DNA from 4 places in the Serratia sarumanii genome. Region 1 is predicted to be linked to each of the others. Evidence: predicted binding sites of a transcription regulator. Region 1 holds the regulator's gene; each other region holds the start of a gene.

What was found. The regulator CRP, encoded in region 1, controls carbon source genes, mostly activating them, when cyclic AMP is high. The targets are predictions, from matches to a motif close to ATGTGANNNNNNTCACAT.
Region 2: the regulator CRP is predicted to act here: its motif matches at 1,756-1,773, upstream of udp (uridine phosphorylase).
Region 3: the regulator CRP is predicted to act here: its motif matches at 2,074-2,091, upstream of aaeR (HTH-type transcriptional activator AaeR).
Region 4: the regulator CRP is predicted to act here: its motif matches at 1,563-1,580, upstream of cdd (cytidine deaminase).

Annotation. Positions count from the first base shown of each region.
Region 1 is NZ_CP124750.1:4,670,570-4,674,801, reverse strand. Features, by position in the region: gene SSARUM_RS22210 (YccS/YhfK family putative transporter) at 1-2,077, opposite strand, end outside; gene crp (cAMP-activated global transcriptional regulator CRP) at 2,129-2,761, opposite strand; gene SSARUM_RS22200 (OsmC family protein) at 3,144-3,551, shown strand; gene SSARUM_RS22195 (phosphoribulokinase) at 3,590-4,232, opposite strand, start outside.
Region 2 is NZ_CP124750.1:218,735-222,966, forward strand. Features, by position in the region: gene metE (5-methyltetrahydropteroyltriglutamate--homocysteine S-methyltransferase) at 1-496, shown strand, start outside; gene SSARUM_RS01000 (dienelactone hydrolase family protein) at 581-1,408, opposite strand; gene udp (uridine phosphorylase) at 1,897-2,658, shown strand; gene SSARUM_RS01010 (tyrosine-protein phosphatase) at 2,788-3,570, shown strand; gene SSARUM_RS01015 (DedA family protein) at 3,650-4,180, shown strand.
Region 3 is NZ_CP124750.1:4,478,841-4,483,072, forward strand. Features, by position in the region: gene aaeB (p-hydroxybenzoic acid efflux pump subunit AaeB) at 1-648, opposite strand, end outside; gene aaeA (p-hydroxybenzoic acid efflux pump subunit AaeA) at 648-1,583, opposite strand; gene aaeX (p-hydroxybenzoic acid efflux pump operon protein AaeX) at 1,591-1,794, opposite strand; gene aaeR (HTH-type transcriptional activator AaeR) at 2,109-3,020, shown strand; gene SSARUM_RS21320 (hypothetical protein) at 3,011-3,355, opposite strand; gene SSARUM_RS21325 (zinc ribbon domain-containing protein) at 3,352-3,627, opposite strand; gene uriH (uridine-preferring nucleoside hydrolase UriH) at 3,835-4,232, shown strand, end outside.
Region 4 is NZ_CP124750.1:1,566,849-1,571,080, reverse strand. Features, by position in the region: gene SSARUM_RS07505 (MFS transporter) at 1-262, shown strand, start outside; gene SSARUM_RS07500 (CidA/LrgA family protein) at 401-808, shown strand; gene SSARUM_RS07495 (CidB/LrgB family autolysis modulator) at 805-1,500, shown strand; gene cdd (cytidine deaminase) at 1,638-2,522, shown strand; gene SSARUM_RS07485 (NAD-dependent malic enzyme) at 2,744-4,232, shown strand, end outside.

The DNA.
Region 1 (4,232 bases):
ATTGATCGCGCAGTTTGCGCTTGAGCCAAATGCCGTGGTGCGGGCGCTGGCGCCAGGCCAGCGAAGAAATGGTGTGCATCACGCTCAGGTGCGACAGAATGCGCCGCAGATGGCGCTCCATCTCGGTAACGGGCATCTCCGGATGCAGATCCGGCGGCTGCATGATGCCGCTGTTGCCGCTGCTCGGGCCGTCGTATTCCAACCGCTGTTGGCAGCTTTGCAGCGCGATTTCACAGGCCTGCAGATACGCTTCCGCCAGTTTTGGCGTCAGCATGTAGTGTTCGCGCGCCAGAATGGTCATGGCGTTCAGGTGCTCGACGATGAACTGGCTATGCGTGACCCACAGCCGCATGTCCGCCAGATAGTCCGACGCGAACCCCGGCTCCTGCATCGCCTGATTGAGCGAGGTGAATAGCGCATTGTGCGCCTGGTTGACCTGCATGCGGGTATAGGCCAACGCGGTGGCGTCCGGTTCCGGCTGTTCCAGCATCAACCGCAGCGCGGTTTGATCGTGCTCCAGCGCCTGATGGGCATTCTTGCGCAGCAGCCCGCTTTGCCACTGCGGCCATAGCCAAATGGTGCCGCCGAACGCCAACACGCAGCCGATCAGCGTATCGATCAGGCGCGGCACCAGAAAATGCGAGCCGTTCAGCGCCAGCAGCTGCAGGGTGTAAACCGCCGTGACCGTAAAGCCAATCACCGACAGCCCGTAGTTCTTGCGCGAAACCAGGTAGGCCAGCAGCGTGATCACCAACATGATGCTCAGCGTTTCGCCTTCCGGCAACTGCAGCTGCAGCAGCCCGGCCGCCAGCAAAAGCCCGGCAATCGTGCCCAGCGCACGGTGCTGAATACGCACCCGGGTGGCGTTATACCCGTTTTGGCTCACCAGCATGATGGTGAGCAGGATCCAGTAAGGCTTCGGCAGATTGAACACCGCACCCAGGCTGCTGCCGACTGCCAGCGTCACGCCCAGCCGCGCGGCGTTGCGCAGGGCGGTGGACTTGAACGACAGATAGCTGGCCAGCGCCGGCCAAAACGGCAGGCGGTGCTGGCCGGACATCAGGTCGCGGCGGTATAGCGGATGCTGGGTGCGCAGCAGGCGGGCGATGCGGCTGAAGTGGTAATAACAAAACTGGCCGACCGGGTTATCGGGATGCTGCGCCGCCATTTTTTCCAGCGCCGCCAGCTCGTGGGCCATGGAGAAGCGCTTCGAATGTTGATGATAGAGAATATCGTGCGCCACTACGCGCAGCCGGCCGGCGATCACCTGAGCGTTGCGGCGAATGATCGCTTCGGCCTGGCTCTGCTCCACCAGTTTTTGCACCTCCTCCGGCAGATGCAGGCTGACGGTGATGTGCTCCTGCAGATCCATCGCCACCTGAAAGGCGCGCTGCAGGCGCTTTTGCTCGAGGTTGTTGGCGTGCGGCAGGAAATTAAGCTGTTGGTACAACAGGCTGATCAGATCCATCACCTTTTGCTGGCGCACCAGCAGCGGCGGCAGCGCGGTTTGCGGATCGGTGTGCTGGGTCAGCAGCGAGTATTTGGCTTCGAAATAGTCCGCCAGTTCCAGGTAGAGCTGGCTCAGGGTCTCGCGCATCGGCTGCTCTTTCCACAGCTTGAACCAGAACCAGGTGAATAAGCCGTACCAGACGGTGCCGATGGCGTACAGCAGCGGCGCCTGCCAGATGGGCACCGTGCCGGCCGTGCTGAGGGCGAAGATGGCGGCCACCAGCGCCGCCGGCAACAGCCGGGCGTGCAGCGGGCTGATTTCACCGGTGACGCCGAGCAGCAGCGCCAGGCCCAGCATCAGCGCCGGCAGCGGCACGTGCCACAGCAGTGCCTGTTGCAGCAGCACGCTGCTGAAGGCGAACAGCGAGCCGCCAACCACCAGCCGTTTAAAGAAGCGCTTATGCGGCGTGTCCAGACCGGCGATATTGCAGCAGGCGGGCACCAGAGAGAACATCAGGCCGAGCTGCAGCTGGCCTATCAGCAGGCCGAACAGCACCGGCAGGCACAACACCAGCGTTTGTCGCAGTGCGTAGTTGATTTCCGGGTGGTAGATCAGGCGGCGCCACATGGCAGAGAGCAGATAAAAAAAACGGCGCAGATTGCGCCGTTTCTTCAGGGATTAACGGGTGCCGTAGACGACAATGGTTTTGCCGTGGGCGGAAATCAGGTTTTGATCTTCCAGCATTTTCAGAATACGGCCAACGGTTTCGCGCGAGCAGCCGACGATCTGGCCGATCTCCTGGCGGGTGATCTTGATCTGCATGCCGTCCGGGTGAGTCATGGCGTCGGGTTGCTTCGCCAGATTCAGCAGGGTTTGCGCGATGCGGCCGGTAACGTCCAGGAAGGCGAGGTTGCCCACTTTTTCGGAGGTGACCTGCAGGCGGCTCGCCATTTGGGCGGACAGACGCATCAGGATGTCCGGGTTCACCTGGATCAGCTGGCGGAATTTCTTGTAGGAGATTTCGGCCACTTCACAGGCGGTTTTCGCGCGAACCCAGGCGCTGCGCTCCTGGCCTTCTTCGAACAATCCGAGCTCGCCGATGAAATCCCCCTGGTTGAGGTAGGACAGGATCATCTCTTTACCTTCTTCATCCTTGATCAGCACCGCGACGGAGCCTTTCACGATGTAGTAAAGCGTTTCGGCCTTTTCACCTTGGTGAATCAGCGTACTCTTCGATGGATATTTGTGGATATGGCAATGAGACAGGAACCATTCGAGAGTAGGGTCTGTTTGCGGTTTGCCGAGAACCATTCGCTGTTATCCTCTGTTGTTATCGCTGCCTTGTGTCACAGGGGTCAGAGTTCCCTGTAAAACCCGCCTGTAGCCACAGTCATGAGCGAGGGCTACCGGCAAGTTTTGAGGCGTGTCATAAAAATACGCTGTCGCTCTAGCATATTAACTTGCCGTAAGCGCTGCAAGCTACATTCTGTTAACATACCGGTAAAGGAGCCTTTCTCTGGGCGTTTCCCTGAAATTCAGTGTCCCGGAAAGATTTATTGCGGCTCTGTTTGTAGCACAGAGTAAGGCGGGTGTCTCGTGTTGTCTCGCTTCAGCATGATTAGCATCAGGTTACGTTGCCTGTTTCTATGCGAAAGCGTACTCTGATTTTAAGAAATCAACCGGAGTGACCAGAATGCAGGCAAGAGTTAAATGGGTGGAAGGGTTAACGTTTTTGGGTGAATCGGCCTCCGGCCACCAGGTGCTGATGGACGGCAACGCCGGCGATAAAGCACCCAGCCCGATGGAGATGGTGCTGATGTCGGTGGGCGGCTGCAGCGCGATCGACGTGGTGTCCATCCTGCAAAAAGGGCGCAACGACGTGCGCGACTGCGAGGTGAAGCTGACCTCCGAGCGCCGCGAAGAAGCTCCGCGGTTGTTCACCCATATCAACCTGCATTTCATCGTTACCGGCCAGGACCTGACCGACAAGATCGTCGAGCGAGCGGTGAGCCTGTCGGCGGAGAAATATTGCTCGGTGGCGCTGATGCTCAACAAGGCCGCCACGGTAACCCACAGCTTCGAGATCCGCCAACCGGCGTAATCGAGGCGGAGCGCGGCCCGGCGCCGCGCTCAACGCGTTTATTCGATCTTCTTGCCTTCCAGCAACCGCTGCACCAGCGGCGCCATGATCAGTTCCATCGCCAGCCCCATCTTGCCGCCCGGCACCACTAACGTATTGATGTGCGAGATAAACGAGCCTTGCAGCATCGCCAGCAAATAGGGGAAGTCAATTTGATCCAGCCCGCGGAAGTGGATCACCACGAAGCTTTCGTCCAGTGAGGGAATCGCCTTGGCGGCGAACGGGTTGGAGGTGTCCACCGTCGGCACGCGCTGGAAGTTGATGTGGGTGCGCGAGAACTGCGGCGTGATGTAGTTGATGTAGTCTTCCATCGAACGCACCACCGAATCCATTACCGCTTCGCGGGAGTGGCCGCGCTCGCCGGTATCGCGGATCAGTTTCTGGATCCACTCCAGGTTGACGATCGGCACCACGCCGACCAGCAGGTCGACGTGCTTGGCCACGTCATGGTGCTCGGTGACCACACCGCCGTGCAGCCCCTCGTAAAACAGCACGTCGGTCGGCGCCGGCAGCGGTTCCCACGGGGTGAAGGTGCCCGGCACCTGATTGTAGGGCACCGCTTCGTCGTAGGTATGCAGATACTTGCGCGAGCGGCCGGTGCCGTTCTTGCCGTAGTCGATGAAGCTCTGCTGCAGCAGGCCG
Region 2 (4,232 bases), 630 kb from region 1:
AGCCGGCATCGGCATCATCCAGATCGACGAACCCGCGCTGCGCGAAGGGCTGCCGCTGCGCCAATCCGACTGGGCGGCGTACCTGAACTGGGCGGTGGACGCCTTCAAACTGAACGCCGCCGTGGCGCGGGACGACACCCAGATCCACACCCACATGTGTTACTGCGAGTTCAACGACATCATGGACTCCATCGCCGCGCTGGACGCCGACGTGATCACCATCGAGACCTCGCGTTCCGATATGGATCTGCTGGAAGCCTTCAAAGAGTTCGAATACCCGAACGAAATCGGGCCGGGCGTCTACGATATCCACTCGCCGAACGTGCCGAGCGTGGAATGGATTGAAGCGCTGCTGCGTAAAGCGGCGCAGAACATCCCGGCGGAACGCCTGTGGGTTAACCCGGATTGCGGCCTGAAAACCCGCGGCTGGCCGGAAACCCGGCAGTCGCTGGCCAACATGGTATTGGCGGCACAGCGCCTGCGCGAGCAAGCGTGATGCCGTGCGGCGGATAAACCGCCGCTTATAGATTTACTGGTGTGATGATTGGGCGCTTCGGCGCCCTTTTTTATGCGAGGGAAATTATTTGACGCCGTGCTGGGCAAACCACGCCAGCATGCGCTGCCAGCCGTCCTCCGCCGCTTCGGCGTTGTAGCTGGGACGATAATCGGCGTTGAATGCATGCCCGACCTCGGGATACACCACGATTTCGGCCTCGGCGTTGGCGGCGCGGATCGCCTGACGCATGGTTTCCACCGTCTCCAGCGGGATGCCGCTGTCCTGCCCGCCATACAGCCCCAGCACCGGCGCCGACAGGTGGGTGGCGACGTCGACCGGCTGCTTCGGTGAATTCAGCGTTTTCTCGCCGACCAGTTTGCCGTACCAGGCGACCGCCGCCTTCAACTGCGGGTTGTGCGCCGCGTACAGCCAGGTGATGCGGCCACCCCAGCAGAAACCGGTGATCGCCAGCTTGCCGGCGTCGCCGCCGTGGCGGATAGCCCAGTGCGCGGCGTGATCCAGATCCGACAGCACCTGACGATCCGGCACCTTGGTGACCAACTGCTGGAACAGCTCGCCGATATCGGCGTAGTCGTTGGCGTCGCCCTGGCGGAAATAGAGCTCGGGCGCGATCGCCAGATAGCCCTGCTTGGCCAGGCGGCGGCACAGATCCTGAATATGTTCATGAACGCCGAAGATTTCCTGCACCACCAGCACGATGGGGAAAGGGCCGCTCTGGTCGGCGGGTTTGGCGACGTAGGCCGGCAGCGCATCGCCTTGGGAAGGGATGGTCGTTTGCCCGGCGTGAATGCCCTGTTCGTCGGTGATAATCGCGGAGGCGGCCAATGGCGCGGCGGCCGGGGCGAATCCCCCCTGAGCCTGTTCTAATGTCATCACATGTTCGGTTTTCATTGCGGTCTCCGTGCAATAGAAAAAAGCGCTGAGATTAACTATAGGAAAGATTACCCATTATTGGCGCTGCATGGCGCACTTTCGGACAAGTCGATAAAAAACGGCTAATTATCTGGCTTTGCGGCATTTTTAAGCGCTTTTTATCATGTTATTACGCGTTTTGCCCCGCGTAAGTGCCATAAGGTGCGTTAGAGGGCTTTTTTGTCCCTAAGCAACCGATAAGTTGGGGTTATTTCGGATTGATGAGCTAAATAGTTTCAGCCGGCAACCAACGGGCGAGGAGCAGCCGAGTTTGTCGGCTAGACTGAGGTTTAGCGGCGCGTTCTGGATGCGTCATAGTTCTTTTTTTGTGATAAAAATCACAAAAAATATGTAGCATGTAATTTGTTTCTCTTTTCATAGTGATTGTCGTCACGAAATTAAGCGGCGATTTTCAGTAGAGTACTTTTTTGTTCCTCCCAATAAACATGATCCATGAGGAGTCTCGTATGTCTCAGTCTGACGTTTTTCATCTCGGCCTCACCAAGAACGATTTACAAGGGGCTCAGCTTGCCATCGTGCCGGGCGATCCGCAGCGCGTAGAGAAGATTGCCAAGCTGATGGAAAATCCGGTGCATCTGGCCTCCCATCGTGAATTCACTACCTGGCGCGCGGAGCTGGACGGCAAGGCGGTGATCGTCTGCTCCACCGGTATCGGCGGCCCGTCTACCTCTATCGCGGTGGAAGAGCTGGCGCAGCTGGGCATTCGCACCTTCCTGCGCATCGGCACCACCGGCGCCATTCAGGCGAACATCAACGTCGGTGACGTGCTGGTCACCACGGCGGCGGTACGCCTCGACGGCGCCAGCCTGCACTTCGCGCCGATGGAGTTCCCGGCAGTCGCTGACTTCGCCTGCACCACCGCGCTGGTGGAAGCGGCCAAGGCCAGCGGCGCCACCACGCACATCGGCGTGACCGCCTCTTCCGATACCTTCTATCCGGGCCAGGAGCGTTACGACACTTACTCCGGCCGTGTGGTCAGCCGCTTCAAAGGCTCGATGGAAGAATGGCAGGCGATGGGCGTGATGAACTATGAAATGGAATCCGCCACGCTGCTGACCATGTGCGCCAGCCAGGGCCTGCGCGCCGGCATGGTGGCCGGTGTGATCGTCAACCGCACCCAGCAAGAGATCCCGAACGCCGAGACCATGAAAAACACCGAAAGCAAAGCGGTGCAGATCGTGGTGGACGCCGCCCGCCGCCTGCTGTAATCGCCTTTCCCCCACGGGCCGCCGACGCGGCCCGTTTTTCCATTCGCGGCGAATCTGTTACGGTGATACTCCTCAGCGCTGCGCCGATGGCCGCCGCGCGTTGTCATAACAAAAACAACGAGGACGTTTATGACCGCCCAGATCCTGCTTCATCCTTCGCTCGCGCCGCTCGACGGCGGCATCAATTTCCGCGACTTCGGCGGCAACGGCGTGGCCGACGGGCGCCGCATCAAGCGCGGCCTGCTGTTCCGCTCCGGTTCCCTCGAGCGGCTGACGGAAAACGACTGCGCCTTTCTCGCCGGCGTGCCGGTGCGCTCGGTGCTGGACTACCGTGATGCCGACGAGGTGCAGGCCAAGCCGGATATTCTGTGGAGTGGTGCCGACTATCACCACGTGCCGGCCAACCCGCTGAGCAGCGAAGTCAACGCCAACCTGGAGAAGCTCACCAACGAGACGCTGGCCGCCTTCGACGCCCGGGCGTTCATGCTGGAGCTGTATCGCCGCCTGCCGTTCGGCAATGCGGCCTATCAGCGGCTGGCGCAGCTGTTGAGCAATCCTGGCGGCGGCGCCATCGTGCAGCACTGCGCGGTCGGCAAGGATCGCACCGGGGTCGGTTCGGCACTGGTGCTGTTCGCGCTGGGGGCCGACGAAGCGACGGTGCTGGAAGACTATCTGCTGACCGAAACCACGCTGGCCACTTTCCGCGAGCAGATGCTGGATCAACTGTCTATCAAGCTGAATGCGGCGGCGCTGGAGCAATTCGCCTACGTGCTCAGCGCGCGCGAGGAGTTCCTGATGACGGCGTTGGGCTGCATCCGTCAGCAATACGGTTCCACCGACCGCTGGCTGGAAGCGGAATACGGCCTGGGCGCAGCCCAGCGCGAAGCGCTGCAGGCGTTCTACCTCGAGTAAATCGCCGCGCGTTTAGCCGGGGTTTAACTCGCCCCGGCCTATCCTAGGCGGCGAATTATCGCGTATCAGGAGCCCCGCATTGAGCCTCAATGACGTTATCAACTGGGTCAGCGACGTCGTGCGTCAGCACGAAGGCTGGGCCATTCCCATCATCTTCTTCCTGGCGTTCGGCGAGTCGCTGGCGTTTTTGTCGCTGCTGCTGCCGGCCACGGTGATCCTGCTGGCGCTGGGCGCGCTGATCGGCGAAAGCGGCATCGCCTTTTGGCCGATTTGGGCCGCCGCCGCCGTCGGGGCGTTTTTCGGCGACTGGCTCTCTTACTGGATCGGCTATCACTATCAGGATCGCGTGGCCCATATGTGGCCGCTGTCGCGCAATCCGCAGCTGCTGGTGCGCGGCCACGCGTTCTTTGAACGCTGGGGCGTGCTGGGCATTTTCATCGGCCGCTTCTTCGGCCCGCTGCGCGCCGTGGTGCCGCTGGTGGGCGGCATTTGCGGCATGCCGCAGCGTTATTTCCAGTTAGCCAACGTCACGTCGGCGATGATCTGGGCGTTCGGCATTCTGGCGCCGGGGGCATTCGGCATCAAGTGGCTCAGCCAGTGGCTGGGCTGATTTCTCGCTAAATTGCGCAGCGCCGCGCAATATTGTGCTCGGCGGGCAAAAT
Region 3 (4,232 bases), 190 kb from region 1:
CGTGGTGCTCTTCACCAGATTGCTCCAGGCGCGGTCGATGTCTTCTTTGTCGGCGTTGCTGATGCACATCTGCATCAGGCGATATTGATCCACCAGCAGCTGATCCACCGCCCGATCGATATCCTGCTTGATCGAACGCGGCGAGAACAGCAGATCCGCCAATACGGCGCTGACGATGCCCAGCACGATCTCGCTGCAACGCTCGATGGCGAACTGCGGCGCTTCCAGCAGATGGGCCTCGCTGGTGGCGACCGTCACGATGATGATCAGCGCGGTATAGCCGGCCAGGCCCCAGGCGTAGGAGTTCTCGACCTTGATCAGTGAAGAGAGCCAGGTGCAGAAACCGGCCCAGATGCAGCACAACAGCAGCATCACCACCGGCGCGCGGGCGGTGGTGATGATAATGAGCAGGCCGACGAAGCAGCCGATAAAGGTGCCGATGATGCGCAGCCAGCCGCGGTGGCGGATGGCGCCGGAGAAGGGTTCACCGCCGGCGGCAAAGGCCGGGCCGGCGGCGACGATGGCGGCAGTCATCGCCGACCAGCGCGGGGTTTCCAGATTGAGATGGAAGCCGACGAACAGCGCAAACACAATCGCGAAGCTGAGCTTGAAGGCGAATCTCAGCCGGATAAAGGTTGGGCTGTTCATTAGCCGAACTCACGCAGCCGGTGCATCAGGCGCACAAAAGGCGAGCCGCTGTCGGCATTGCGATCGTTCTTGCCGACGATCACCACGGTGGCGGTGGTGCCGGCCGGGTACGGATGCTGTTGGTCCTTGGCGTCCAGCAGGATCTTCACCGGCACGCGCTGCGCCAGGCGCACCCACTCCAGGTTGCTGTCGATCGAGGCTAATCCTTTGTTGTTCACCGTGCTGCTGCTGTTGTTCACCGCCGCCGCCACGCTGTCGACGGTGCCATGCATGATGCGGTTGCTGCCGAGCGGGGTGATCTCCGCACGATCGCCCTTATTCAGGCCGTTCAGCTTGGTTTCTTCCAGATAGGCCAGGATGTAGAAGGAGTCTTTCTTCACCAGCGCCACCGCCACCGAACCGCGGGTGATGTATTCGCCGGCGTGTACGTTGAGGTTGGTGATCCAGCCATCGGCCGGAGCGCGCACCGTGGTGCGTTCCAGATCCAGCTGCGCCAGCTCACGCGTCGCCACGGCCTTCGCCAGCTGGTGTTGCACGGTCTGCAGCGAGTTGTTCGACTGGTCGATTTCTTCCTGCGACATCGCCTGCACGCCCAGCTTCACGCGGCGGCCGGCCTCGCGCCGCTTTTCCGCCGCCAGCGTCTGATAGTAGGCGACGTCGGCACTGGCTTGCGCCAGCGCCTGCTCATAGCGCGGCCGATCGACCACGAACAGCACCTGCCCTTTCTTCACCAATTGGTTATCCACCACCGGCACGTCGGTCAGCAGGCCGCTGACGTCCGGCGCGATCGCCACCACGTCGGCGGTGAACTTGGCGTCACGCGTCCACGGCGACTCGGTGTAAAACACCCAGGCCTTGAATACCGCGACGATGCCCAGCAGCACAAGAATCAAAGTGATCGCGATTCGGGTTATTTTTATCGAAAAATTTTTCACAGCGACCTCAAACAAAAAGACATGAAATCAGATAAAACAAGCAGCAATACAGCGCGGTGTTAAACAGCGCCGGATGCCAGACAAAATCGTAAATCCCCGTCGGCTGCAGCAGGCGGCGCAAGAGGAAAAACAGCGCCAGCGACACCAGCAGCTCGAAAAACACCGGCGGAAACGACAGTCCGAAGATGACCATAACCGGAAGCAAACTCATCACTTTTTCCTTATTGTTCACTGCGCCGGGGAAAGACAGGTCTCGCCATTCACATTCTCTTTACATTTTAGCGTGCGCGCGCCACAAATCTTGACCAGGCAGCTTGTCCAGGTCACGAACCCGAAAAAAGGTTAAACTTTGGGGCAGACATCCACGACAGGGATTGCGAGGGTGCCGGAGGAGCGGCAGGATTGCGTTGCCGATCGCTCTCGCACGTTGGTAAGGTCTATTCACCCGACCACGTTATATTAGCCTGCTTACTATCAAGGCATCAACAATCTGTGATCTAAATCACTTTTAAGCCAGAGTGAATAATGGAAAGATTAAAACGGATGTCGGTATTCGCCAAAGTGGTTGAGTTCGGGTCGTTTACCGCGGCCGCGCGCCAACTCGGCATGAGCGTTTCATCGATCAGCCAAACCGTCTCGAAACTGGAAAATGAGCTGCAGGTCAAGCTGTTGAACCGCAGCACGCGCAGCATCGGCCTGACCGAGGCCGGCAAAATCTACTATCAGGGCTGCCGACGCATGCTGCAGGAAGTCAGCGAAGTGCATGAGCAGCTGTATGCGTTTAACAATACCCCCGCCGGCACGCTGCGCATCGGCAGCTCATCCACCATGGCGCAAAACGTGCTGGCGAACATGACCGCCGAGATGATGAAAGAGTACCCTGGCCTGACGGTCAACCTGGTGACCGGCATTCCGGCGCCGGATCTGATCACCGACGGGCTGGATCTGGTGATCCGCACCGGTGAGCTGCAGGACTCCAGCCTGTTCTCCCGCCGCCTGGGGCAGATGCCGATGGTGGTGTGCGCCGCCAAAAGCTACCTCAGCCAGCACGGCACGCCGCAAAAGCCGAGCGACATGGTCAACTTTTCCTGGCTGGAGTACAGCGTGCGGCCCGACAGCGAATTTGAACTGATGTCGCCGGAGGGCATCACCACGCGCATTTCCCCGCAGGGGCGCTTCGTCACCAACGACTCCTCCACCATGATCCGTTGGCTGAAAAACGGCGCCGGCATCGCCTACGCCCCGCTGATGTGGGTGATCGAAGAGATCAAGCGCGGCGAGATCGAGATCCTGTTCAAAAGCTACCATTCGGATCCGCGGCCGATCTACGCGCTCTATACCGAGAAGGACAAACTGCCGCTGAAGGTGCAGGTGTGCATCAACTACCTAACCGACTATTTCGAACGCGTGGCGGCGGTCTATCAGGGCTATCGCTGAGCGGCGCTCAAATAGCGGTGCGCCAGCGCGCCCAGCAGCATCAGCGCCAGCATGCCGAGGCCCCACAGCAGCCAGACGGCGTAGCCGGCCCAGTTCAGCAGCAGAGGAAAATAGCTCGCCAGCCAGCTGCCCAGCTGTTTCAGCCACGGCAGCCAGGCGTCCAGCACCGCCTGCGGCACCAGGCTCAGCGCGCTGTTCACCGGCAGCGATACGCCGCCGGCCGCTTCCGCCAACGCCGGGAGCCAGGCCAGCACGCCGGCTACGCCCCAGGCCAGCAGCGTCCATAGCGCCATGGCGCCCAGCAGCAACGCTAGCGTCCAACCGCCCCGGTTCACGGCACACCGCCGCCGCACTGCGGGCAAAAGCGGCTGCCCGGCGGCAGCGGCGCGGCGCACTGGCCGCAGGTGGCGCTCAGCGCGGCAAACGGCTGACCGCAGCGGTGGCAATAACGCGCGCCCGATTTATTCACCGCCCGGCATTCCGGACACTGCGGCCCCGGCTCGCCATGCTGGTTATAGCGGTTGCCATGATGCCCGCCGCCGTGGCCCGCGCGCTGATGACCGCGGTTAATACCGCCTTGCCCCAACAACCTTTTCAGTAAGCTCATCCCGCCTCTCCTCTGTGCATTGACGCTGAAGCTCACTGTAAACCCTGGAGTAACCTCCAGGGTAAAGCCCGGCGAGCAGGCTTTACGTTTCATTACATCGTAAAAGTGGCAAGGCTTTGATGCCGTTAACAAAAGCACCATCGGCATTATCCCACGCCGCCGCGCTGCGTTATGCTGCGGGAACCTCTCCCTGCATCAGGAATAATCATGAAAAAAATCATACTGGACTGTGACCCGGGGCATGACGACGCCATCGCCCTGCTGCTGGCCTGGGGCAATCCGCAGATCGACCTGCTGGCGGTCACCACCGTGGTGGGCAATCAGACGCTGGACAAAGTGACGCGCAACGCGCTGGCGGTGGCGCGCATCGCCAATATCACCGGCGTGCCCTTCGCCGCCGGCTGCCCGCGCCCGCTGGTGCGCAATATCGAAGTGGCGCCCGATATCCACGGCGATTCCGGCCTCGATGGCCCGGTGCTACCGGAACCCCACCTGCAGCTGGACTCGCGCCACGCGGTGGATCTGATCATCGATACGGTGATGGCCCACCCGCCCGGCAGCGTAACGCTGGTGCCGACCGGCGGCCTGACCAATATCGCCATGGC
Region 4 (4,232 bases), 2.0 Mb from region 1:
AATCATCGTCATTCCGGTGGAATACATGTTCATCGACTTTATCGCGCCGCCGCATCTGAAAGGCAGCTACTATGGCGTGCAAAACCTCAGCGCGCTGGGCGGCGCCATCAATCCGGTTCTGAGCGGTATGCTGCTCAGCTATGCCGCGCCGCCGTTGATGTTCGTGATGTTGATCGTTTGCGCGCTGCTTAGCCTGCTGTTTTTCTTCCTTGGCCATCGGCTGGCAGAACAGGCTGCGGCAACCGCCGAAGACGCGCGCTGAATCCGCGCGTAGCGGCCATTCCGGGCTGTCAACCCGCCGATCGGGCATGGCGCCCATAGCGAGAATTCATGGCGCGATCTGTGGCATGGCTCACAGTTTAATTGTATGATGAATGCATCGGTTAAACGGGAAAAGACAATGGCCAACGTGCTCACACTATGCTGGAAATACCTGAGGGCTCTGCTCCTCATCTACCTTTGTCTGTTCGTCGGCAACGCGCTGGCGGCGCTGCTGCCGTTCGCCATTCCCGGCAGCATTCTCGGCATGCTGCTGCTGTTCGCCCTGCTCTCTACCCAGATTATGCCGGCCAAATGGGTTAAACCCGGCTGCCATCTGCTGATCCGCTACATGGTGCTGCTGTTCGTGCCGATCGGCGTCGGGGTGATGAAATACTACGACCAGATCGTCGCGCATCTGGGCCCGCTGGTTATCTCTTGCCTGATCAGTACGCTGATGGTGCTGGTGGTGGTCGGCTATACCTCACATTATTTTCATCGCGAGCGCCGCATCGCCGGCAAACCCGACGACACGGAGGGTAACTCATGATCCATGAAATCTGGTGGTCGCTGCCGCTGACGCTGGCGGTCTATTTCGCCGCGCGCTGGCTGGCGCGCAAGCTGAATATGCCGCTGCTCAATCCGCTGCTGGTTTCCATGGCGGTGATCATCCCGCTGCTGCTGCTCACCGGCATCCCCTATGAGCGTTACTTCCTGGGCAGCAAAATCCTCAACGATCTGCTGCAGCCGGCGGTCGTCGCGCTGGCCTTCCCGCTGTATGAGCAGTTGCACCAGATCCGCGCGCGCTGGAAATCGATTATCGCGGTGTGCTTCATCGGCAGCCTGACCGCCATGATCAGCGGCGGCGCCATCGCCCTGTGGCTGGGCGCCACGCCGGAAATCGCCGCCTCTATCCTGCCGAAATCGGTCACTACGCCGATCGCCATGGCCGTCGCGGACTCGCTCGGCGGCATTCCGGCGATCAGCGCGGTCTGCGTCATTTTCGTCGGTATCCTCGGCGCCGTGTTCGGCCATACGCTGTTCAACCTGTTGACAATCACCACCCACTCGGCGCGCGGCCTGGCGATGGGCACCGCGTCCCACGCGCTGGGCACCGCACGCTGCGCGGAGATGGACTACCAGGAAGGCGCTTTCGGCTCGCTGGCGCTGGTGATCTGCGGCATCATCACCTCGCTGCTGGCACCGTTCCTGTTCCCGGTGCTGCTGCACCTGTTCAGTTGAACAGGGTGAAACTTGCGATACATCTCGCATTTATGTATCTCATTGCACTAATTTCATCAATTAAGAGACATTAATCACACTTTAATGTCTCTGGCCTGCCTAGAATGTTATCCCGTTAACCTGTAGAGAGACTTTCTATGCATCCGCGTTTTCACACCGCGTTCAGCGCACTGCCCGCGACACTGCAATCCGCCCTGCAGCCCTATCTGGACGCGCCTGACTTTCCGGCGATGTTCACGGCCGAGCAAGCGGCGGCGATCCGCACAGGCTGCGGGCTGGACGATGATGCGCTGGCATTCGCGCTGCTGCCGCTGGCGGCGGCCTGCTCGTTAACCCCGATATCGCACTTCCATGTCGGCGCCATCGCGCGCGGGCAAAGCGGCAACCTCTATTTCGGCGCCAATATGGAATTCAGCGGCGCGCCGCTGCAGCAATCCGTGCATGCGGAACAGAGTGCGGTAACGCACGCCTGGCTGCGCGGCGAAAAAGCGCTGGCCTCGGTCACCGTCAACTACACGCCGTGCGGCCATTGCCGCCAGTTTATGAATGAACTGAACAGCGGCGGCGAGCTGCAGATCCGTCTGCCGGGCCGCGCGCCGGCCACGCTGGCGGACTATCTGCCGGACGCCTTCGGCCCGAAAGATCTCGATGTCGCCTCGCTGCTGATGGACGAGGTCGATCATGGCCATCAGCTGGCGCTGAACGATGCGCTGGCACAGGCGGCGCTGGCGGCAGCCAACCGAAGCCACGCGCCGTACAGCAACGCCCACAGCGGCGTGGCGCTGGAAACGGCGGACGGCACCATCTACGCCGGCCGCTATGCGGAAAACGCCGCCTTCAACCCGAGCCTGCCGCCGCTGCAGGCCGCGCTGATCCTGCTGAACCTCTCCGGCGGCGACTGCCTGAACATCCGCCGCGCCGTGCTGGCCGAACCGCAGGAGGCGATCATCAGTCAGTGGGACGCCACCCGCGTCACCCTGGCGGCGCTGGGCTGCCAAAACGTCAGCCGCGCCGCGTTCTAAGCGCTCAACGGCGGAGCCATCCGGTTCCGTCGCTAACAGCCCCGCCCACCAAATACAATGCCCCGACGCCGCCAGAGACACTTTCTTTAGTTAAAAAATCATTTGATTGTCGATAATTACGCCAACCTGGTTCATCATCGGGCAACAAATGCTGTACATCTGCTCTTTATCTTTTAGGATCGTCGGCAATAAAGTTATCTGATACGTGAAGAGTAAAACTGATGGAACTAGAATACGAAAGCAAACGCCCGCTCTACATCCCTTACGCCGGCCCGATTCTGCTGGAATTTCCGCTGCTGAACAAAGGCAGCGCTTTCACCGAGGAAGAACGTAGCCACTTCAACCTGCACGGCCTGCTGCCGGAAGCGGTGGAAACCATCGAAGAACAGGTGGAACGCGCCTACCGTCAGTATCAGGATTTCAAGAACGATAACGACAAGCACATCTACCTGCGCAACATCCAGGACACCAACGAAACCCTGTTCTACCGCCTGCTGGACTCGCACCTGAGCGAGATGATGCCGATCATCTACACCCCGACCGTCGGCGAGGCCTGCGAGCACTTCTCCGATATCTATCGCCGCGCGCGCGGGCTGTTCATCTCCTACCCGAACCGCGATCGCATCGATGACATGCTGCAAAACGCCACCAAGCAGAACGTCAAGGTGATCGTGGTCACCGACGGCGAGCGCATTCTCGGCCTGGGCGACCAGGGCATCGGCGGCATGGGCATTCCGATCGGCAAACTGTCGCTGTACACCGCCTGCGGCGGCATCAGTCCGGCCTACACCCTGCCGGTGGTGCTGGACGTCGGCACCAACAACCCGCAACGCCTCAACGATCCGCTGTACATGGGCTGGCGCCATCCGCGCATCTCCGGCGAGGAGTACCACGCCTTCGTCGAAGAGTTTATTCAGGCGGTCAAACGCCGCTGGCCGAACGTGCTGCTGCAGTTCGAAGACTTCGCGCAGAACAACGCCACCCCGCTGTTGAACCGCTACCGCGACGAGATCTGCTGCTTCAACGATGACATCCAGGGCACCGCCGCGGTCACCCTCGGCAGCCTGATCGCCGCCAGCCGCGCCGCCGGCAGCCAGCTGCGCGATCAGACCGTCACCTTCCTCGGCGCCGGTTCCGCCGGCTGCGGCATCGCCGAGCAGATCATCGCGCAGATGAAGTCCGAAGGGTTGAGCGAAGACGAAGCGCGCGCCCGCGTGTTCATGGTCGACCGCTTCGGCCTGCTGACCGACAAACTGCCGAACCTGCTCGACTTCCAGAGCAAGCTGGTGCAGAAGAGCGACAACCTGGCCGGCTGGGAAACCGCCAGCGACGCCATCTCGCTGCTGGACGTGGTGCGCAACGCCAAGCCGACCATTCTGATCGGCGTGTCCGGCCAGCCGGGGCTGTTTACCGAAGAGCTGATCCGCGAGATGCACAAGCACTGCGAACGCCCTATCGTGATGCCGCTGTCCAACCCGACCTCGCGCGTGGAAGCCCGTCCGGAAGACATCATCAACTGGACCGACGGCGCCGCCCTGGTGGCGACCGGCAGCCCGTTCGCGCCGGTGAGCTATAAAGACCAGCTGTACCCGATCGCCCAGTGCAACAACTCCTATATCTTCCCCGGGATCGGCCTCGGCGTGCTGGCCTCCGGCGCCACCCGCGTCACCGACGCCATGCTGATGGCCGCCAGCCGCGCGCTGGCGGACT